Regions from separate parts of the uncultured Rossellomorea sp. genome, predicted to be linked through region 2. Evidence: riboswitches for the same ligand, from Rfam matches in the RefSeq annotation. Region 2 holds a riboswitch; each other region holds the start of a gene.
What was found. A riboswitch is a leader RNA that binds a small molecule or an ion and turns the genes downstream of it on or off. The one in region 2 is predicted to bind cobalamin.
Positions count from the first base shown of each region.

Region 1: linked by a shared signal. The riboswitch ahead of Q1B03_RS18390 (acyl-CoA thioesterase) and the one ahead of Q1B03_RS06700 (hypothetical protein) in region 2 are both predicted to bind cobalamin.
Region 3: linked by a shared signal. The riboswitch ahead of Q1B03_RS08540 (ribonucleoside-diphosphate reductase subunit alpha) and the one ahead of Q1B03_RS06700 (hypothetical protein) in region 2 are both predicted to bind cobalamin.

Region 1 is NZ_CANKZT010000006.1:126,083-133,939, forward strand. Features, by position in the region: gene Q1B03_RS18380 (S8 family serine peptidase) at 1-2,455, opposite strand, end outside; gene Q1B03_RS18385 (helix-turn-helix domain-containing protein) at 2,759-4,009, opposite strand; gene Q1B03_RS18390 (acyl-CoA thioesterase) at 4,324-4,797, opposite strand; cobalamin riboswitch at 4,944-5,133, opposite strand; gene Q1B03_RS18395 (flotillin family protein) at 5,336-6,847, shown strand; gene ade (adenine deaminase) at 7,149-7,857, opposite strand, start outside.
Region 2 is NZ_CANKZT010000001.1:1,299,915-1,307,089, reverse strand. Features, by position in the region: gene Q1B03_RS06740 (hydrolase) at 1-100, shown strand, start outside; gene ytkD (RNA deprotection pyrophosphohydrolase) at 196-669, shown strand; gene Q1B03_RS06730 (ABC transporter permease) at 659-1,459, opposite strand; gene Q1B03_RS06725 (ABC transporter ATP-binding protein) at 1,440-2,216, opposite strand; gene Q1B03_RS06720 (ABC transporter substrate-binding protein) at 2,293-3,294, opposite strand; gene Q1B03_RS06715 (S9 family peptidase) at 3,513-4,313, shown strand; gene Q1B03_RS06710 (DUF2584 domain-containing protein) at 4,341-4,583, shown strand; gene Q1B03_RS06705 (hypothetical protein) at 4,624-4,956, opposite strand; cobalamin riboswitch at 5,088-5,275, shown strand; gene Q1B03_RS06700 (hypothetical protein) at 5,442-5,963, shown strand; gene Q1B03_RS06695 (ABC transporter substrate-binding protein) at 5,984-6,922, shown strand; gene Q1B03_RS06690 (copper homeostasis protein CutC) at 7,142-7,175, shown strand, end outside.
Region 3 is NZ_CANKZT010000002.1:312,949-320,805, reverse strand. Features, by position in the region: gene Q1B03_RS08555 (DUF3243 domain-containing protein) at 1-193, opposite strand, end outside; gene Q1B03_RS08550 (aldehyde dehydrogenase family protein) at 365-1,831, shown strand; gene Q1B03_RS08545 (ribonucleotide-diphosphate reductase subunit beta) at 1,869-2,906, opposite strand; gene Q1B03_RS08540 (ribonucleoside-diphosphate reductase subunit alpha) at 2,926-5,172, opposite strand; cobalamin riboswitch at 5,318-5,499, opposite strand; gene Q1B03_RS08535 (SurA N-terminal domain-containing protein) at 6,168-6,944, shown strand; gene Q1B03_RS08530 (hypothetical protein) at 7,071-7,247, shown strand; gene gndA (NADP-dependent phosphogluconate dehydrogenase) at 7,292-7,857, opposite strand, start outside.

The DNA of each region.
Region 1 (7,857 bases), on a different contig from region 2:
GAGTATAGTGAGAAGGTGCAAAGGTGGGGGATAACAATTCAAGTGTATTAAAGCCTTCCTCCGATCTCTTTACGCTAAATGGCACGCGGTAGCTTTCTGTTTGATCATTACGGTTCGTAACGACCAGGTATCCCTCGTAAATCCCTTTCGCAGCTGTTTTAGGCATTGTCAGGAAGAAATTTGAAGTCTTTTTGTTGCCACCATTCACTTTAATAGACTTGTCTGAAGTCACTTCAACTCCATTTTCCTTGAGACTAAGGGTGCCTTCCTGTACATTTTCTTCAAACGTAATGTCAAAGGTTTTCTTTTGATCGCTTTTATTTGTGATTTCAAAGCTTTTTTGTACGCGGAGGTGATCTCCTTCGGCCACTACCTGATTTCCAAAGCTCAATCCCCCAGTTGGATGATCGATTGCAATCAGTTCTTCGCCATTAGGAAGCAACGTTTCATCGTTTATTTGAATCGTTGTTTGGCTATGGAGGGCTTGATACGGATCCACTCTTCCTGCACCAACCTCAAATACGCTGTAATCTCCCTTCAAAGGATCAGATGAGTTCATAAGTATCGTTTTAATATCAGCTGGCTCGAGATCCGGATTCTCTCCCAAAAGTAAAGCTGCCAGCCCCGCTGTGAATGGAGAAGCCATCGAGGTTCCTGAAAGTCTTGAGTAAGCATACTGATAGTCATCCGTGTTCTCAGGATCGATCATAAAAGAAGGGAAAGTCGATAGAACGCTGACCCCGGGAGCGACCACTTCAGGTTTCATATCCAAGCTTTTGTTGACTGGACCCCTTGAACTGAAATCGGCTAACTGGTCACCCTCTGTAAAGCTTTCTTCTAAGTTCGTAAACGTGAAGCTTGATGTGCCACTTTCGATTGTTGCTTTTAATTCTTCCCCGGCAGCCTTTGTCATCGAGAAGGCCGGGACATAATGGGCTGATTCTCCGAGGTTATATCCTACATGACCTTCTGCATTGTTGTACATGATCACGGCTTTAGCTCCATGTTCTTTGGCAAATTTCACCTTGTCATTCAGAGCAAAATTTCCTCGCTGAACAAAAGCGATCTTACCATCTACATTTTTATTCGCATAGTCTGCTTCATACCCTAGGCCAACATCTACTAATTCTAGTGATTGATCTTCCAGACTATCGAATGTGTGAGCGAATCCCCTAGCCATACTCACAATACCGGTCGACCAGCCAGCTGTCGTTTGACCAGTAAAAGTGGTTTGGGAAACAGGGACATCACTCGCCCCGACAGTCAAAGCTAAAGCTGCTGTTCCAGGAGAGCCAAGGGTAAAGTCATTTGGTCCTGAATTCCCGGCTGAAACAACGGCCGTCACACCATTTAACACAGCATAGTTAAGGGCGGTACTTGTAGGGTAATAAGGGTCATTGACACTTGCTCCCAATGAGAGGTTGATGACATCCATACCATCTTGAACCGATTTCTCAATTCCTGCAAGGACGTCTTCGGTGTAACCACTTCCGTAAGGACCAAGGACACGATACACATATAAGTCAGCATCTGGAGCAACTCCCTCTACAGATACTTCACTATCATTCTCGTTTTGTCCTACAATGGTTCCGGATACATGAGTACCATGAGAGGTATAATAGGGATTTCCCGTATAACTGAACTCTGGTTCACTCGTACTCTTCCAATCTTCATACGTTGCTTCCATTGGATCCGCATCGTCGTCAACAAAATCATATCCGCCTTTGTAGGCATCCTTTAAATCAGGGTGGTTGTAGTCAACACCTGTGTCGATCACGCCGACTTTGATTCCGTCTCCTGTGATTCCTTCCTTATGTAATTCATCCACTTTTAAATAAGGAATGCTTTCAACAGATGTTGTGATTTCACGGTCTACATCATTAGGAAGATCTTGTTGAACCGGATCGACAGTATAGGTCTGGTTTTTAAATACAGCCTTGACGGCTTTGGAGTTTAGCAGGCGTTCTACTTGATTGGCCGGAAGGGTCATCGCCACACCGTTATATGCTTCTTTATAGGTTTGGGTGATTTTCGGCTCTATCTTTTTTCCTTTTACAAGACTAGTAGATAGATGTTTTGCAACATCTTCTTTGAACATCTTATGTTCTTTCTCCACTTGGGCTTTGGCGTCTTCTTTCTTTACTGTTTTTCCTTTTACTGCAGCTTCTAGTACGGCTACATGCCCAGGTTTGGATTGGAATTCGACGATAACGGAGATTTCTTCACCGGATGCCAATTCATTCGGTTGAAATCCTTGGAGACCTTCTGCGTTATTTAATTTCAGTTGATGCAATGCTTGTCTTTGCTCTTCTGTCAAAGAAGATAAAATCGTTTCTGCTTTCCAATCCGCAGCTGTAGCTGTTGGAGAGGAGTAGCCCGATACAGGGGATAAAAGTAATCCAGTGGATAATGCAATCACAGCTGATTTCTTTGCGATGGAAGATCCATTCATCATCTCTACCTCTTTTCTTTAGTTGTTAGTTCGATAATTCTAAAAATTATTACAATTAATAGTGTAAATTTAAATCTGTCATGTTTGTATGGGGGTTTGTTTAGGGACTATTTAACTACTGATTGGAGTTTAACAATCATTTATCTTCTGATTTTTTAGGAGGGGGTAGGAGGAAAGTTGCGAAATAATGGCGGTGAGTTGGGGTTGTTCAGAAAACAAAACAAATATAGTGGCTAACAATCAACGAGAAATCAGCCGAATAAAAAAATGATAAAAGAAAACCTCCTTTTATCATTAAAAGTGTCATTATTCTAATTCATAATAGCTTATTTCATTGGACATTTTATTGGATGCAAGTTTGAATCCTTTCTCTGTTTGCCCGGTTTTTACATAATATAAAAATAGTTGTCTTTCATAATGCTGATACATCAACTTGCTCCCCGTTTTGTTGAAATGGGGGAGAGCTGTATATTCAATATACTCATATAGTTCTTGTTCATTTCCTTTTATGGTAAGTAAGTATATTTCAAAGAAAACGTAGGTGGGGTCCTGATGCTGAGTAGCCCTTTTTAGTCCTTTTGTCGCTAATTGATTGAGTTCTTCGGAAGAAAGCAGATTCCCTTTCAGACAAGCTAGTATATATCCGCTGAGTGTGACTAAATAATGTGACGCTGGCGTGTCTTCATTAATAAGTTTTAATGCTTTTTCATAGGAATCTTTTGATTCAGAATATCGTTTTCTCCTAAAATATTCGAATCCCAGATTGTTATGGATTTTATGTGCCCTTTCCTTGGAATTAACGGATTCACAGACTCTGAGGAGCTTATCATACTGTTGTTTGGTTTCTTCCATTTCAAAGGGTTCTTTGGCATTCAATTGAATTAAAATTAACGTTTCAGAATCGATGACCCTAAGGATATTCAATGTTTTTTGGAAAAAATGCAAGGCTCTTTGCCCATAATAATAGGCAAAGGTGTTTGAATGAATGGAATGATAGGCTAATGCCAAATGAAAATAATATTCGGAGTTCGGATATTCATCGTCAATCTGTTTCAATACATTTATGCAAGTGTTAAATTGTCTTGTTGAATGATAGTAGATCCCTTTGACATGAAGTAATAAATTTTGTTCGAAAGGGGATAGAGGATAGTTTTTGTTTTCGAACATGCCCAGGATTTCCTTGGCTTTTCCATGCTTGTTCAAAAATAAATAATATCTTGCCAGGAAAAGGTTGTATTGAATGATGAAGTCAGATAGAAACCTTAAAGGTTCCTTTTCGATTTCACCTTTAAGTTGATGGATGTCATTGGTTCGAATCATAATAATTGCATCATTCCATTCAGATAATTTAGCCTGTAACGAATGATACCGAGAACGTTCGACTTCCATATTGATTCCAAGCTTCCTTGCCAGTAAATCAGTAATTTCACTGGAATACTCTGTGATCCCTCTTTCGATTTTACTTAGATGTGTGGTAGAGCAGATCCCCTGTGCAAGCTGCTCTTGAGTCAAACCCGAATCTTCACGATGAAATTTAATTAATTTACCTTCGATCATACTACACCCCAAATGAACTATTTTATTATCCATTATAGGAAATATTTTCTCGGTATTCTATAGGTTTAGAACAAGACGGAGGTCTGAAGGCAATAACATCCAAATCGCATCTCTATACTGTTTTTCTCTTTTCTTCCTAGAGTTGATCCTGTACTTCTTTCACCAGAAGAAGGAATCCTGGATGACTTCCCGCTCTAAAACCAACCCCGTTTTCATTCCAATTAGGATCAATAGACTAGCCCTTATAAACACTCAAAGCCTAGAGAAGCTCTGAGTGTTCTTGTTTATTAGGAGAGTTAGCAATCAGGGACTTTTCACAAAATAAGCGCACGATTTTTTCTATGCTCTTTTCGCAAAGGAGCCGTATTGAAAAGCCTCGATTCTTCTTCCGTCTTTGGAATGACTTTTGGTACCGGCTTGGGCTTACCATTTTCATCAACGGCGACCATCGTCAGGAATGATTCAGTCGTCAGGGTTTTGACACTCGTTACAAGATTCGTAGAGTAGACCTTTACATATACTTCCATGGATGTTCGACCTGTAGACGTAACGTAGGCTTCCAGACTTAACGCATCACCGACCGTTGCAGACGACAAAAAGTCGACGGAGTCAATCGATGCCGTGACGACGACTGAGCTGGAGTGCTTCATTGCTGATAGTGCCGCAATTTCATCAATATAGGAAAGGACTTTCCCTCCAAAAATCGTTTGCATATGATTGGTGTCCGGTGGCAGTACCAATTTTGTTTGTATGGTTCGTGAACGTTCTACCGAATAAGCTTGTTCCATTTTCTCATCTCCCAGTTTAATTTCTGAAATAAAAAAAAGCATCTCCCTTTGAAAAGAAGATGCGGCTACTTCAAGCGGACGTCCAGAATCCTGTGATTCCTCATTTGGCTCATATAGCGCAACACCCTCCTATCTCCCGTAGGAACTCTGTGTTCTTCTCAATTGGCAGGTCTCCTGGCTCAGCGTCAACAATTTCATATTCCTTCCCATTTCGATTCGAAACAGTGGATCCATACGAAATCTCAGCTTTACAGTGGCGGGACCGCGTTGGACTTTCACCAACTTCCCTTTTAAGAAGATGACCTGATCATCTTCACCAATGAGCAATGTTTAAATTGTGAACGCTTTTATTTTATCACAGGAATGAGAAGTAAGGTCTTTATTTGGTAGAAATTATTGTATTAAAATTAGAAAATTTACCTAAATATTGAAACTTTTCTACAACCCTTCCGTAGATAATATTGTAGCTAGAAGTTTTATAAAATAGTGAATCAGTTGCTCGACTGATTTATAGAAAAGTTTGAGAGGGGTTGTCAGAATGCTAGGATCATTAAGTATTATCGGATTTTTCATGTTCTTGATTCCTGTTCTGGTTATTGCAGCTATTGCAGGAATCGCGTATTATTTCTGGATGAGGTTCCGCTATCGTACAGCGAGATCCAACCAGGCACTGATCATTACCGGACCGAAACTGGGGGATCCTGAAAAGGAAACGAATATTTTCACCGACCAGGAAGGGCGTTCCATGAAAATCATCAGGGGTGGAGGGTACAGATTAAGACGTTTCCAAACATCTACACCTGTTAATCTTACATCCTTCCAATTAAAATTATCGACACCGAGAGTTTACACAAATGGCGGAGTACCAATCGTTGCAGACGCAGTGGCCATGGTGAAGGTGGCAGACACATTAAACGGAATTGCGAACTATGCCGAGCAGTTCCTAGGTAAGGACCAAAAAGAGATTGAAGATGAAATCATTGAGGTACTGGGAAGTAATCTTCGTGCGATTCTTTCTAAAATGACGGTTGAAGATATCAACAGCAACCGTGAAAAGTTTAACGCTGACGTATCTGAAATTGCTCAGAAGCAGCTGGATCTTATGGGCTTCAAAATTACGTCACTCGGGCTAACGGACATAAGAGATGCTGACGAAGAAAATGGATACTTAAAAAATCTTGGTCGTCCACGTATCGCCGAGGTTCGCAAGCAAGCTGAAATTGCAGAAGCAAACACCGAGCGTGAAACCCGTATTCACCGTGCCCAAACCGATCAGGAAGCGAAAGAGGAAGAATACAAGCGTCAAATTACCATTGCCCAATCGAAAAAAGAGAAGGACATCAAAGACGCAGCCTTCAAAGAAGAAACAGAGCGGGCAAGAGCGAAATCCGAACAGTCCTATGAGTTGGAAAAAGCCAAACTTACAAAGGAAGTGAAAGAGGAAGAGTTAACCCTTCAATTCCTTGAACGTGAACGTGCCGTTAAACTTGAAGCAGAAGAATCAAAAGTTCGTAAAACGAAAGCCGACGCCGAATACTACGAAACCACTCGTAAAGCGGAAGCGGAAGCTCGCAAGGCAGAAATTGACGGGGAAGCGAAAGCCAAGATACGCAGAGAAGAAGGTTCTGCTGAAGCCGATGTTATCAGAGAGCGAGGTAAAGCGGAAGCCGAATCCCGTAAACTGCTGGCAGAAGCAATGGAGAAACATGGTGATGTCATCATTACCGAGAAACTAATCGAAATGCTGCCTGTTTTCGCAGAGAAAATTGCTCAGCCTCTTAACAATATTGACTCTGTTAAAATCATTGATTCCGGTAATGGCCAGGGAGTTCCTTCCTTTGGGAAAAGCATCACCAGAACGATGCTTGATATGCAGGAACCGTTACGCGAAATGACTGGCATCGATGTAGGTGAATTACTGAAGTCATATGCAAATAGATCCCATGAAAGACCTTATCAGCCAGCGATCTCTGAAACAGCTGACAAGGAAGTCGCTGTGACGAACGAAAAGGAAGAAACAGAGGTAAAGGAAGACAGCCAAAGTAAATAATGAGAGGGAGATGTCTCGGGTATATGGGGGCATCTCTTTTTTTGAGTGGGATAAAAAGAGTGCCAGGCACGGGATGTTGATTCTGTACCTGGCACCTGTTGTTATGACCACTGTACCAGGTACAAATCGGATAAATTGTACCTGGTACAGCAGATCTATTTTAGAGTGAGGACAATTCAAATGTTAAAAAATGCAAATATTCAACAGTCAAATTCTCCCGGATATTCAACCGGTGAATACACCTCAAAATTCAACTGTCAAAAAAAGAGCAAATTTCAACAGTCAAACACCCATTCATACCCTAAACCCCAACCTTAATATGCTTGGAGCCCTCAACATCAAATAGCCCCAAGTCCGTCAGCTTCAACTGAGGAATCACAGGTAACGTTAGAAATGATAAGGTAAGAAACGGATTGAAGTCCCGGGAGAAACCTAATTCAATAAAGGCGCTCTTCAACAGGTCGAGCCCTGATACCACTTCTTCAAATCCCTGATCGGACATCAACCCTGCTATCGGTAAAGGAAGAGAAGCGATGACATTTCCGTCTCTCACCATCACCAGGCCGCCATGCATTTCGTTAAGCGCCTCGATGGCTTGCAGGATATCACGATCATTTGTACCTGTTGCGACAATATTGTGTGAATCATGGGCAATGGTGGTAGCGATGGCTCCCTCTTTCAATCCGAATCCTTTTACAATGCCCAAGCCGATATTTCCTGTCCCGTTATGTCTTTCAACGACAGCCATTTTAAGTTGGTCCTGTTGAATGGAAGGGATAAAGAATCCATTTTCTACTTGAACCTTTTCAATCCGTTTATTGGTTCTAAGGTGATTAGGGATGATTTCGATAATATGTGCTTCCTTTGTTCCGCCTATCTCGATTTGCAGATCCTTTTCAGTGAGATTCGGAATATGCACAGTTGAAGTCAGAGGTGGTTTTGGCGCAGGTTTTACGATTGGGTCGCCGACATACTGACTATGCGCAGCTACCAGTTTCCCTTCTTTGTAC
Region 2 (7,175 bases):
TGTGTATGAAATGATTCATAAATTGGGAGATGATGAAGCGAAGAAATTCATTGATAGTATAGGTATCCTGAATTCGCAACCTCATGAAAACCAGGAGTAATGACAAAAGTGTTGGTTCAGAAGTGAAATCTGTGGACCAATGCTTTTTATTTATGGTTAGATGAAAGAAAGTGTGTGCGGATGAGGTGAAGTCAGATGGAACAGTTTATCGATGAAAATGGGAAAAGAGTAGAAATATGCTTTGAAAAGGGAAGGTTTCAACAAGAATCATACCATGTGTTAGTTCTATGCCGTTACAAAGAGAAATGGTTGTTAACACGGCATAAAAAAAGAGGTCTGGAGTTTCCAGGGGGAAAGCGGGAAAAAGGAGAAACCCTTGAAGAAGCTGCAGTCCGTGAAACGTATGAAGAGACAGGGGGAGTGATCAACCGGCCTTTATTTATAGGGGAATATAAGGTATATGATCACTCACCATTTATCAAAACCATTTTCTTTGCTCAAGCTGAGGAGCTCATAAACAAAGGTGATTATCTGGAAACAGAAGGAGCCGTCCTTTGGAACGGTGATTTCTCCAATATCCATGACGATCCTTCCTTTAGTTTTATCATGAAAGATCAAGTGGTGGACTTGGCTCTCAAGAGAATAAGGGACCTCGACCTTATGATTTGATCAACTTCTTTTCGAGCTGTTCAACCAGCTTATACATAATGGTAGCGAATATGGCAATGACAAGCAGGGATAGAAGGACAAGGGTAAAGTTAAAGACTTGGAAACCATAGATGATCATATATCCAAGCCCCTTGGCGGACACAAGGAATTCTCCTACGATGACCCCGACCCATGATAAGCCCACGTTTACTTTCAGTGTCGAAATGATGGTCGGGAATGAGGCAGGGAGAATGACCTCTTTAAACATTTGCCCTCTTTTTGCTCCGAAAGTCTGCATGACCTTTAAATAATTTGGATCTACTTCCCTGAAGGAAGTATACACAACAATCGTGGTGATAATGACGGAAATGACGGTACCCATGGCGATGATGGATGTGAAGCCGGGTCCCAACCCTACAATTAAAATCGGACCGAGGGCTACTTTTGGCATGGCATTAAGGATGACAAGATAAGGGTCCAATACTTTAGAAAGAAATGGTGACCACCATAATAAAGCAGCTAAAAGGGTTCCAAGTAAGGTGCCGAGAATGAATCCAATGATGGTTTCACCGAGTGTGACAGACAGGTTGGCTAATAGGCTTCCGTCTCCGAGTTTTATGAGAAACAGCTTCCAAATTTTCGAGGGTGAGCTGAAAATGAGGGGATCTACCCAGCTGTTCCGGCTCGCGAGCTCCCAAAGAGAGAAGAACACAAGGAAAATAAGAGCTTGATAAAACCAAACCCATCGCTGTTCTTTCTTCAATGATTGAATGTATTCCAAGTGTTTTTGTTTAATCGATTCGTGATTCAAGTTTTTCAAGCTCCTTCCAGATGGTTTGGAAAAATCCCGGGAATTCTTCGTGATTTCTGACTTCAAAGGGCATTAACCCTGTTAACGATGACGGGACCTCGAATGTGGTGTGAATCCGTCCTGGCTTTGCTCCGAATAGAATGATGCGGTCACTCATGGAGATGGCTTCCCCGATATCATGAGTGACAAGAATGGCTGTTTTTCCAAAAGACTTTAATGTGGAAAACACCAGGTCCTCAAGCTTCAATTTGGTTTGATAATCGAGGGCAGAGAAAGGCTCATCCAAAAGGAGCAATTGAGGTTCTGTGATCAATGTGCGAATCAGCGCTACCCTTTGTCGCATTCCTCCAGACAGTTCCCTCGGATACGACGTTTCTACACCCTCTAACCCCATCTCAGTCAATAAATCACGTGCTTCCTTCCTCTTTTCTTCTGTCAGGGTCCCCATAATGGTCAGACCTAAAAATATATTTTCTTCGATGGTTTTCCATGGAAACAGATAATCCTGTTGGAGCATGTAGCCGAGTTTCTTTTTCATTTTTCGGATAGGTTGGTTGTATAATGAAATCGTTCCTTCGGTCGGTTGGATGAGTCCTGCAATAATGGAGAGTAAAGTGGTTTTGCCGCATCCACTCGGACCGATAAACGAGACAAACTCACCTTCTTTTACAGAAAGCGTAATGTCTGAGAGGGCATGGGTGGCCGTTTTGGGTGAAAAGTAGGTATGATGGATCGATTCTAACGATAGAAAGTTCACTGTATTTCAGCCTCCATTTTCTTTTTTCTATAAGTAAATGAAGGGCTGACATGTGAAGTCAGCCCCAGGATTGTTGCTACTTTGCTGCTTTTTCAGCGATCGAAGTATTCACTAACGTTTCATGATCAACGGACTGCGGAAGCTCTCCTGCTTCATCCATGATGTTTTGGAGATTGTTCCACTCTTCTTCGTCAAGGATTGGATCGGTCGCAAAGGACCCTTGTGATTTATAGCGATCGACAACTGTTTCAATCAGTGCAAGCTCTGTGTCTTCAAAATAGGGCTCAATCACCTTAGCAATGTCTGCTGCACTGTTTTCCTCCACCCATGCTTGAGCTTTGTATAGAGCTTTCGTGAATTTTTCCACCGTTTCTTTGTTGTCTTTCATATAGCTGTCTTTGGCCATGAACGTTGTATAGGGAACATGCCCTGATTCGGTTCCAAAGGAAGCCACGATATGCCCTTTTCCTTCCTGTTCAAAAATGGACGCCGTTGGTTCGAATAGCTGAACGTAGTCCCCTGTCCCCGAAGCAAAGGCGCTCGCAATATTAGCGAAATCAATGTTTTGGATCAGGTTTAAATCGTTCTGAGGATCGATGCCGTTCTGCTTCAGCACAAATTCCCCTACCATTTGCGGCATTCCGCCCTTACGCTGGCCAAGGAAGGTAGAATCTTTTAATTGATCCCAATCAAAGTTTTCCACTTTTTCACGGGAGACGAGAAACGTTCCGTCGGTTTGGGTTAATTGAGCAAAATTAATGACCGGATCATCCGAACCTTGTGCATGGACGTAGATGGAGGTTTCTGAACCGACCAGAGCGATATCGGCACCGCCCGATAGCAAGGTGGTCATCGTTTTATCTCCACCCCACGTAGTGGTCAATTCAATGTCCAGCCCTTCCTCTTTGAAGAATCCTTTTTCGATGGCTACATATTCAGGGGCATAGAAAATCGAGCGGGTAACCTCTGCTACACGAACCTTTTGTACGACTTCTTCTTTTTCTCCACATGCTGTCAAACCGAGTGTTAACATGACGATGAGCAACATGGCAAAGCTACTTCTAAGCCATTTTTTCATTCAATATTCCTCCTTTAAGCTTTGTGAAACCGGTGTAACGATAGAATGGGATGAGTGCATCTTTCTTTGCCTTGTTTATCCTTATATATAAGAAGGGTAGGATGGTCATGAAGGCTGCGTCTCGGCATCTCCTGTTGATGATGAGATTTGCTAAAATAGTCTATGTAGAGTATAAAAAATGTGTGAATACCCAATGCACGTTTTGAAAGGAAGAGAATATGAAAAACGGAACGATTGTGAAGAAAACATTGTTTCCTTCACCTAATCCACATGTGGAACTATATGAAATTACCTATCTATCCGGAGGTCTCCGGGTGAGAGGCTTATTGGCTGAACCTGTCGGAGGTGGAAAGTATGATGGGTTCCTCTATCTGAGAGGGGGGATCAAAGGCGTGGGAATGGTCCGGCCGGCGAGAATCGCTCAATTTGCTTCTCACGGATTCATTGTTTTTGCTCCTTATTACAGAGGAAACCTTGGCGGAGAGGGAAAAGAAGATTTTGCTGGAGATGATCGTGAAGACGCCATTTCCGGTGTTGAATTGCTCAAACACTATCACAGGGTGGTCCATAACCGGATTCATGTGTTTGGCTTTTCCCGTGGAGGAGTAATGGCGTTACTGACAGGCGTGGAGCGCAGGGACGTTACCTCTGTTGTTACATGGGGAGGCGTTTCGGATATGTTCTTAACATATGACGAACGGAAGGATCTCAGGAGAATGATGAAAAGAGTCATAGGGGGAAGTCCCAATAAATTTCCGGAAAGATATGAATGGCGTACGCCCCTATATGAGTTAGAAAACCTAAAAGCTCCCGTTTTGATCATTCATGGTGAAAAGGATCAGAACGTTTCAGTTGAGCATGCATATAGATTAGAAAAACGACTGAATGAGCTGAATAAATCTGTGTCGTCCCAATACTTTAAAGAGTTTACACATTACTTCCCTCCACGAAAGAACCAACAAATCGTCTCCATGCTATGCACCTGGATGAAAAATCAAAAGACAGTGGTGTATGATTAAATACAAAAAGGATTGAGGTCAAGCGAAATGGGCATGGGCTTAGAGTTAAACACGATGATCGTGACAAAAGGAAAAGAAGTGAGGAAAGAAGAGAATCTGTTCGTACTGCAAAAGGACGGATATCGCCTTTACCCTATGCATATTCCGATAGAGGTAAGAAAAACGAAACACAGTGACCCGAGTGGTTACGGCAGTATCGAAAAGATGGAGTGGATGGATGAGAAAACGACGATCCTGTATCGGTTGATTTCCTTGAATTCCACGAACTAAATAAAGGAGGGCTGTAAACATCTGCTTACAGCCCTCCTTTTTAGTTGATTTCCTCATATAAAATATAACGATTATCCTCTGTCTGGGCGATTAGATAATTGCTGTGATCTTTCACGCTATAGATGGGTGTCCCTTTTTTTAGTATATTTGCCGAGAAATCATTCTCGGGGTGATATTGACTATCAATCTTTTCTTTAATAGATCCAAGCTTTTCATCCAGAACCAACTTCTTCTCCACAGGGACCTTCACATATTCCTTCTTGTTCACCACCATCATATCCCCGTATCCACATAATTCATGGGATGCAGGTTTTTTGTCTCCGCATGCACTTAACAAAAATACGCATAATAGCAAAACAATCAATCGCTTCATGTTTTTCCTCCTTATCATTTCTTCACATACTCAAAAGATATTCAAGCTTGTACGTCAACATGTTTGTTTTTTTATGCAAAACTTCATCATCTTTCATATGGATAAAGTGGTATAATGTTCCTTAAGTGAATAAACCCACGCAGAAATTAGGTGCTGATCTTTAGCATAAAGGGAATTCGGTGTGAATCCGAAGCTGTTTCCGCAACTGTAAGTGCTGACGAAATAAGAAGAAAACCACTATTTGATCATTCAGATGGGAAGGTTCTTAGAGTAGGCTGACGCACGAGCCAGGATACCTGCCTTTTTTCCATCGTATTATGCTCTTCGGAAGTTAAGGGTATGGTGCGGCTTTTTAGCATCTCTTTTTTCATATGGATGACAACTGCCGGCCAATATTCTTGGTTGGTTTTTTTGTGTTTATTTAAACCTCCCGGAAGATACGATAGGTGCTTCACAAACATCATTCAGAAAGGAGGAACTTACATATGGCAAAGGATTTCCGCTATTTATGTTATCCCTATATGCGTGAGTCTGTTTCAACCGTGGATTTTGAGATCCGGACCGATTCACTGTCGACTAAAATTGGACTCGCGTCATCAATGACGGAGCACTTACCGAAAGTTCAGGACGATTTACTATATTTAGCTGAGATGGCGTACCACCTCAATGGTTCGGTCCGGGGAATGACAGCCATCAAGGAAGACGACTTGAATAAATTGAGCCAAATGTACGATCGTTATGTGTCGGAAGTCGAGGAGCGTATCCAAACCTTTGTCCTTCCTCAAGGCTGTACAGCCGCATGTACGCTTCATACCTGTCGCAGTGAAGCAAAAAAGTCCGTCCGTGCCTTACATAAAGTCAGTACTGAGATGAAAGTGGAAAATATTCTATTTAAATACGCTCATTTACTGGCAAATGTCCTGTTTGTGATGGCCGTGTATGTGAATAAATGTGAAGGGATTGAAGAAATTCCTTTTGTGAGTAAATCGTATAAAGACAAAATATAGAGAAGCGGGGAAGATGAAATATGAAAAAGTCATGGTTAAATAGTTTACTATTATCATTCATCCTGGTTGTTTTCGCAGGGTGCAGCAATGGGGAAGAAGTAACATCCACAAAGGAAGTCAAGTCTGATAATGAGTCTTATTCTGTCATCGATGACAGGGGAGAAGAGATTAGCTTTGAGAAAGTGCCGGAAACCGTTATTTCCTTACAGCCGAGTAACACAGAGATTCTCTTTGCCATAGGAGCAGGAGATAAGGTAATCGGGGCAACTGAATACGACAACTATCCAGAGGAAGCGAAAGAGATTAAAAGAGTGTCGGATTCCATGACAGTCAATGCGGAAGAGGTCATTGCACTAAAGCCGGAAGTTGTCATTGCTTATACCACTGGAGATGATGCAGGAGTGAAGCAGCTTGAGGAAGCGGGATTAAACGTATTTGTCATTCAATCTGCCCAAACCTTTGAAGATGTTTATGGGGATATAGAACAAATTGCAACGGTAATGGGAGTAGAGAAGAAGGGGAACGAATTGGTAGACGGCATCAAGCAACAGATTTCAGATGTGAAAGAAAAAGTAAGCACGCTAAAGGAAAAAGAACAAGTATATTTTGAAATCAGTCCCTCCCCTGATATTTATACAGCAGGAGCAGAAACGTTTCAGCAGGAAATACTTGAAACGGCAGGGGTCGAGAATATTTTTGTAGATCAAAAAGGCTGGGTGAAAGTAGGCGAAGAAGAAATCATTAAACGGAACCCTAATATGATTTTAACGACAGTGGGTTATGTCGATGAGCCGACAGCCGAAATCAAGTCCCGGGAAAGCTGGAAAGATGTAAATGCAGTGCAAAATGGCCAAGTCTATTTCTTGGATTCAGACATTATGTCAAGACCAGGACCACGTATTGGAGAAGCCGTTGAGCTAACAGCAAAAACGGTGTATCCGGATTTATTTTCTGAATAAGATTGAATGGGAGATGGGGAAGACAATGATTTGCAAGAGGAATCATTGTCTTTTTCTGATAGATTGTTACTTTTTATAGGATTTGTAATGCAAACGTATGAGTATTGTCTTTTTAAATAACAACATATTTTTGCGGGGAAATCCTTTTCATCACAAGTTCAACAATCTTCAACATTGTGATAAAGTTAACGTAACATCATCACGTTAGGAGAATTCAACATGAGCAAACTGGAAGTCATAGTCTTGAATGAGG
Region 3 (7,857 bases), on a different contig from region 2:
CCACTTTTTGGGCTGCCTTAGCTTGCTGCTCTTCATTCATCCCTAACTTATCCGCTAAGGAAACTTTATTACCTAAGTATTGTTTGAAATGATCAAAGTTTGAAAGGATATCCTCTTTTTTGTCCTGAGACATATTGTCTAACGTACTGTCAACTTTCGACTCCATTTTTTCTTCTGTAGAATGATTTGCCATGTAAAACCTCTCCTCTCATTCAATCTAGTATGTATATTCCCACTACCGGGAGAGTTAAACATTTATTTTCATATTTTTGGTAATGGAAGCTCCAACTCTCTGCTTCTTGTTTAAGCAATTTCTCCAGAGTGTATACAATAAAGTGGAACTGAATAATGAGGAGGACGAATCATGAATACACAATTTGATAAACTATTCATTAATGGAGAATGGGTAAAAGGAAGCAGTGAGAATATGATTCCCAATAAAAACCCATTCGATGATACAGAGCTTGTTTCCATTAAAGCTGCCAGTAAAGAAGATCTCGACACCGCATATAAATCAGCACAAAAAGCACAAGAAAGCTGGGCGAGGGAACTTCCTCAAGTAAAAAGAGAAGTGATGGAAAAAGCTGTTCGAGTCGTCGAAAACAATCAGGAGTTGATCATCGATTGGCTCATTAAAGAGTCTGGCAGCACATACATGAAAGCGGCAGGAGAAGTGAAGGTTTCCATTAATAGTATGAAGGAAGCGGCAACCTATCCTTACAGAATGGAAGGGAAAATCCTGCCTTCTCAGGTGCCCGGGAAAGAAAACCGTGTCTATAGAGAACCGCTGGGGGTTGCGGGAGTAATCAGCCCATGGAACTTCCCTTTCCATTTAGCTGTACGCTCAATTGCAACGGCTTTAGCAACCGGAAATGGTGTTGTGGTTAAACCAGCTACCCACACTCCTGTGACAGGCGGACTATTATTTGCGAGCATCTTTGAAGAAGCGGGACTGCCAAAGGGATTACTTAATGTAGTCGTCGGAAAGGGATCAGAAATTGGGGATGATATCGTCACTCATCCGATTCCACGTTTAATCTCCTTTACAGGTTCCACTGAGGTGGGACGTCGGATAGGTGAGCTCGCAGGAAAGAACCTCAAGAAGACTTCTCTTGAGTTAGGTGGGAATAACGTCTTTATCGTCTTGGATGATGCAAATCTTGATCAGGCTGTTGAATCTGCCCTATTCGGTAAGTTCTATCATCAAGGACAAATTTGCATGTCCATAAATCGGATCATGGTTCAAAGAGGCATTTACGATAAATTTATCGAAGCTTTTGTATCTCGTGTAAAAGAACTAAATGCAGGAGATCCTTCACATAAAACAACCCATATCGGTCCTTTAATCGATCAAGATCAAGTAGACCGCATTCTGAAGGATATTGAAAGCAGCAAGGAACAAGGAGCGGAAGTTGTATTAGGAGGCAACGCTGATAAACACTTATTGCAGCCTACCGTATTAACCCACGTCACAAACTCGATGCCGATCGCGAAGAACGAAATCTTCGGACCTGTGGCCGCAATCATACCTTTTGAAGATGAAGAAGAAGCGATTGTACTTGCCAATGAACATCCTTATGGGTTGAGCGGGGCTGTACATTCATCCTCCATTGAGAGGGCGACGAATCTTGCACACCAAGTACAGACCGGGATGATTCATATAAATGATGAACCTGTGAATGATGAGCCTCATATGCCATTTGGCGGAGAAAAGGATTCTGGTCTTGGCCGCTTTAACGGAGAATGGGCCCTCGAAGAGTTCACAACCGTCAAATGGGTTGCCGTTCAGCACAAGAGAAGAGACTACGGGCCATTTATTGAAGAGAGATAATAAGAAAAGCGAGTCTTGATGACTCGCTTTCTTGTCTTTATAGTTCATCGAACCCATTAGCATCTGATGTCTTGGTATATTGCCTTGATTTTTGTTCAAAGAAATCGGTCTTCCCTCTATCCACTTCCTGATAAGCAATGATCCATTTTAGAGGATTCGATTTATACCCTTGGAATGGTTCTTCAAAGCCTAACTGTTTGGCTCTTTTATTCGCCATGAACTTAATATAATCTTCAAGGTCGCTCATTAACAGCCCATCAACGTGAGATCCGATGATTTCCCTTCCCCACTCTATTTCCAGGATAGCTGCCTGTTTGAAAGCATCATGTCCAAAGTCGCGCAGCTCTTCCGTATGATAAGAGGGGTTCTCGTTCAGTACTTCTTTAAATATTTTTTCAAATAAGCCAACATGCAGCTGTTCATCCCGATTGATGTAATTAATCATCGTAGAGGTCGCCACCATTTTTTGATTTCTGGCCAAATTATAGAAAAAGGCAAATCCGGAGTAAAAGAACAAACCTTCTAGAATCACATCATAAATGATCGATTTTAATAGATTCGCAATGGTAGGAGATTCTACGAAGCCCTTATACCCATTCGTAATAAATTCATTCCGCTTCTTTAAGATTGGATCGTTCTTCCAGAAATCAAACACTTCATCCTGTTTCTTTTTTGACACGATACTCGATAATACATAGCTATAGGAATGATTGTGTACAACCTCTTGCTGTGCAAGAATGATCATCAGCGCATTTAAGCTGGAATCCGTCAGATAGTCTGCCACTTTACCGGCGTAATCTGTCTGCACACTATCAAGTAGAGCCAGTAAACCGATGATTTTTAAAAAGGACTCCTGCTCTCTCGATGAAAGATTCGGAAATTGTTTAATATCCTTTGCCATATTGATTTCAAAAGGTGTCCAGAAATTCCCGAGCATTCTCTTATATTTCGGATATGCCCATGAGAACCTGACATCATCCCAGTTCAATATATTCGAACTTTTCCCATTTACGATACCTGTTGATTTATTTGGTGCCTCTGAATCTATTAAGATTCGCTTCTTCAATCCATTCACGTTATCATCTTCCTCCCGGTTAGCTATGGCAGCTTTCACATTCTTCAAAATTCGAAACAGATGTTGATCGCACATAGTAGGTCGTTTTCAACCCTGACTTCCATGCATCTAAATGAAGAGATAATAACTCTATCGCCTTGATATCATTTCGCACATACAAGTTAAACGATATTCCCTGATCTATATGACGCTGTCTCTTCTCATTTTGTTTAATACTCCAGTGCTGATCTACGTTATAGGCCGTTTTGTAATACCAGGTTGTCTTAGGTGATAAATCAGGGGCTGTAACAGGAATCTTATAATCTTTCTTTTCTTCTGAGTACTCTAATCTGAACAAAGGATCTATACTTGCTGTGGATCCGGCTATGATCGAGGTGGATGAATTAGGGGCGACGGCCATTAAATATCCGTTTCGTATCCCTTTAGTAGAAACTTCCTCCCTGAGTACATTCCACCTTGGTCCTGAATATCCTTTTTTGGAAAAATACTCTCCGGTGGACCAATCTGAACCGCTGAAATATGGATAAGATCCTTTTTCTATTGCTAATTCATGACTGGCTTTAATCGTGTAATAGGCAACATCCTCGTATAAGGAATCACAATAATCAACGGCTTCATCGCTCTCCCATTTCAACCCTTTTAAAGCAAGAAGGTGATGCCACCCAAAGGTTCCTAATCCAATCCCTCTATAGCGCCTGTTTGTCAGTTGGGCTTGCAGGACTGGAAGTTTATTTATATCAATGACATTATCCAGTAATCTTACTCCTATGGACACCACTCTTTCCAGCTCATCATCCATTACCGTTTTAGCTAAAGAAACAGATGCCAGATTACAGACGACATAATCTCCCGGAGATTTATAGGTAATGATTTTCCCGTCCTTTATGACCTCTTCTTCCATAATGGTCGCACTCATATTCTGGGCGATTTCCGTACATAAATTACTGCAGTAAATCATCCCCTTATGCTGATTGGCATTTAGCCGATTGACTGTATCTCGGTAAAACATATAGGGTGTTCCCGTTTCAAGCTGGGAAATCATGATCCGCTTGAAAATTTCAATCGCTGGGACCACTTCCCTTGAAAGGTCAGGGTTTTCTACACACTCCCAGTACTTATCCCTGAACGAGCCTTCTCCATCCTTTTCGTCATAGTAATCTTCCAGTGAAAAACCCATGCCTATTTTCACTTCATGAGGATCAAATAAATACCATTCCCCTCTTTTCTCCACTTGCTCCATAAATAAATCAGGTAAGCTGACACCTGTGAAGAGGTCATGAGTACGCTGCCTTTCATCTCCATTATTTAATCGCGTATCAAGAAAAGGAAAAATATCCTTATGCCATACATCTAAATATACAGCGATTGCTCCTTGACGCTGGCCTAATTGATCAACCGATACGGCCGTGTTATTTAATTGCTTCATCCATGGAATAACACCTGAACTTACACCCTTGAAGCCTTTAATATCACTTCCTCTGCTTCGGACTTTCCCTAAATAGATACCCAGGCCTCCACCGTTTTTACTTAATGTGGAAACATCTGTATTGCTGTCATAAATGCTCCTTAAATCATCTGCCACCGTATCAATAAAACAACTTGATAACTGACCATGACTTTTCCCCGCATTGGCGAATGTAGGGGTGGCTACCGTCATATACAAATTGGATAGTGCCCAATACGCTTCCTGAATGAGCGCCATCCGCTTATCACGCGGTTCGTTCATAAAGAGAGTCATGGCAATGATCAATAATCGCTCTTGTGGTAATTCAAGAATCTTTCCATCATGGGATTTTGTTAAATACCGCTCTGTTAATGTGACGATCCCTATGTAAGTAAACAATTGATCTTTAGATGAATCCATGATCGTTGCCAGGAAGTCTATATCTTCTTTTGTATAAGATTCGAGCAGGGCTGACGTATATAATTTCCGATCAGTCAACTCGTGAATTGATTTATTAAAGGAACTGTATAACTTGTCTTTTTCAATTCCCCTGGAATTAGCAACTGTACGATAAAGGTTTTTTAAATAAAGTGTTGCAGCCACATAGGTCCAATCGGGTTCATGGGCAGAAATACGTTCAACTGCAGTGAGAATCATGAAATGATAAAGCTTTTCTTTACTCAGTACAGACTGTCCGTTAGCATACATAAAAATCTTTTCATCGAATTCTTTAAAATGGAGCTGTGGAAAACGACTGTGGAGACTTGTTATAATCTCCTCTGCTTCCACTATTAGTCGCTGCTCTTGTGATACGATTGACATAAATATTCCTCCCAATTTATACAGTGTGGATAGGATTCAAAAAAGCCCATCCTTCAGAAGGATGGGCCTAATATATACGGAGATATGTACATAGACTTAAAGCCTATTACAATCCTCGCTTTATCCTCCCAATTCCCGAAGAAGATAACACGTGAATAAATAAGGCAGGTCTCCTGACTCATGCTTCACCCTACTCTAAGGCCTTCCCATCGTATAAGACAGTGGCAGTTCCTTATTTCGTCAGCACTTACAGTTGCGGGGACAGCTCCGGATTCACACCGGATTCCCTTTTAAGTCCATTCAGACACCCTATTCACAGGTTATAATCAATATATTGTTAAAATCATCAAACATAACACTAAATGTTGTGTTCTGTATCATCATAAACGATTAAAAATGAATTTACAAGTGGAACTATTCACTTTGTTTAGAAGTTGAAATCTTTTAATAGTATCACTCTATTACACTCGTAAAGTCAAGAGTTGTAATAAGTTGAACAGAAGGAAGGATAAATCCTTCCTATGAAATATGCTTATAATTATTATTTTCCATGAAAAGAATAGGAGAAGATTGAATACAACCTTCAAATGGACACTAGTCAGCCGACACCTTCCTACATGTTAGTTGAAGAAAATGTTCCCACTCTCTATAATTCAAATAGAAGGTTGTTTGACAGTATTCTTTGGTCCCCAATATTTTTTATTGGCTGTTTAAATGGAGAATGAACTCGATTTAAACAGCCTCTTTTTTTTAGTTCGGCTTTAATGTATGTGAAAATCCTCTTACAATTTCATTTCTACCCGGGAGCTTTCAGTTCAAATGTAACCGCATACACAATAGTGAAAGAGGGACCATATAAGCAATTTAATGTATTTCAACCTTATTACAATCAATACTTTTCAGCTTAAATACTTTCTTTTTACGGTTTTTTCATTTAAAATGCGCATTAAGTGATTTTTTTCGAAATCACACCTTAGTTCTGAAAGGAGTCTATTATGAAAAAATTATTAACGACTTTACTATTAGCATTACTAACGATTGGACTAGCCGCTTGCGGTTCGAACGAGGAGAGCCAAAAACAAGCTGAAGATAAAGCGAAGACAGAAGAAAAAAGCGATGGACAGGCTCAAGAGGAGCAAGCTAAGCAGATGGAAGAAATGCAGAAGAAAATGGATGAACAAAAGGTTGAAAAAGATAAGATCGTTGCCATTGTAAACGATGAAAAAATTAAAGGTGAAGATTTCAACAACGTATTGACTCAATCACAAATGCAGTATCAACAAATGGGTCAAGACCCGACAAGTAAAGAGGCAGCAAAGAAGATAAAAGAACAAACTATTGATAGTCTGGTTGGACAAACACTCCTTATGCAGCAAGCCGATGAAAAAGGATATAAGGCATCAGAAGATGAAATCAATAAACAACTGGAAGAAGTTAAAAAGCAGTACGGTGATGAAAAGAAGTTTGAAGATGCAATGAAAAAAGCCGGATTCACGATGGATGAGTTAAAAACTCAAATCGCTGAAAACATCAAATACACAAACTACGTTGAGAAAGAAATCAAAGTAGAAGAAGTCTCTGAAGAGGAAATGAAGAAGTTTTACGATCAGTACGCAAGTCAGCAAGGTCAGGGTGAATCAAAGGATGCACCAAAATTTGAAGAAGTTAAACCTCAGATCAAGACTCAGTTAGAACAACAGAAAAAACAAGAAAAGCTTGTTCAACACGTAGAAGATTTAAAGAAAAATGCTAAAGTCGATGTAAAAATCTAAAGCACCATTGTAGAAAGCCACCTGTATAGATAGGTGGCTTTCTTATGTTCTATTCCTCCCCGATGTTTTCCTCTCATCAAGAAGGGTATTGTACAACAACGACTCATTAAGGGAGGATGAAAGATAATGACAAAGAGAGCCAATGACAATCCAGAACAAATCAATAAAGATCATGACGGCATTCTTGATCAGCATGAAAGTGAGCAGAATGTGGACCCAATTCCCCTCGATGACTTAAAAAAAGAGCAGCGGGACGAGAAAAATAAACATCATACGAAAGATGACTCATCAAGCAAAGAATAATACGTTAATCAAAAGCCCTGTGGGATTCCCACAGGGCACTCTTCTTATTTAGATAACCAATCCGTATGGAATGTTCCTTCCTTATCCACTCGCTGATACGTATGGGCTCCAAAATAATCACGTTGGGCTTGAAGGAGGTTGGCAGGGAGTGACTCTGAGCGATAGCTGTCATAATATGCTAAAGCACTCGCTAGACCTGGTACAGGGATACCTAATTTAATGGCTGTAGCCACCACTTCTCTCGCTTCCTCCTGATAGTTTTCTACGATTTCCTTGAAATATGGATCAAGAAGTAAATTCGTTAATCCCGGTTCACGATCATAGGCTTTCTTGATTTCTTCCAGGAAGCCTGCACGAATGATGCATCCACCTCTGAAAATCATGGAAATCTCGCCGGGCTTCAGGTTCCAGTTATACTCATCCGAAGCAGATTGAAGCTGGGCGAAACCTTGTGCATAGGAACAAATTTTGCTTAAATAGAGAGCTTTACGAATCATTTCGATAAACTCTTCTTTGTTACCGGAGAACGTTTTATTCTTCGGCCCTTTTAAAATCTTGCTTGCTTTCACACGTTCTTCCTTCATGGCAGAGATGAAACGGGCAAACACAG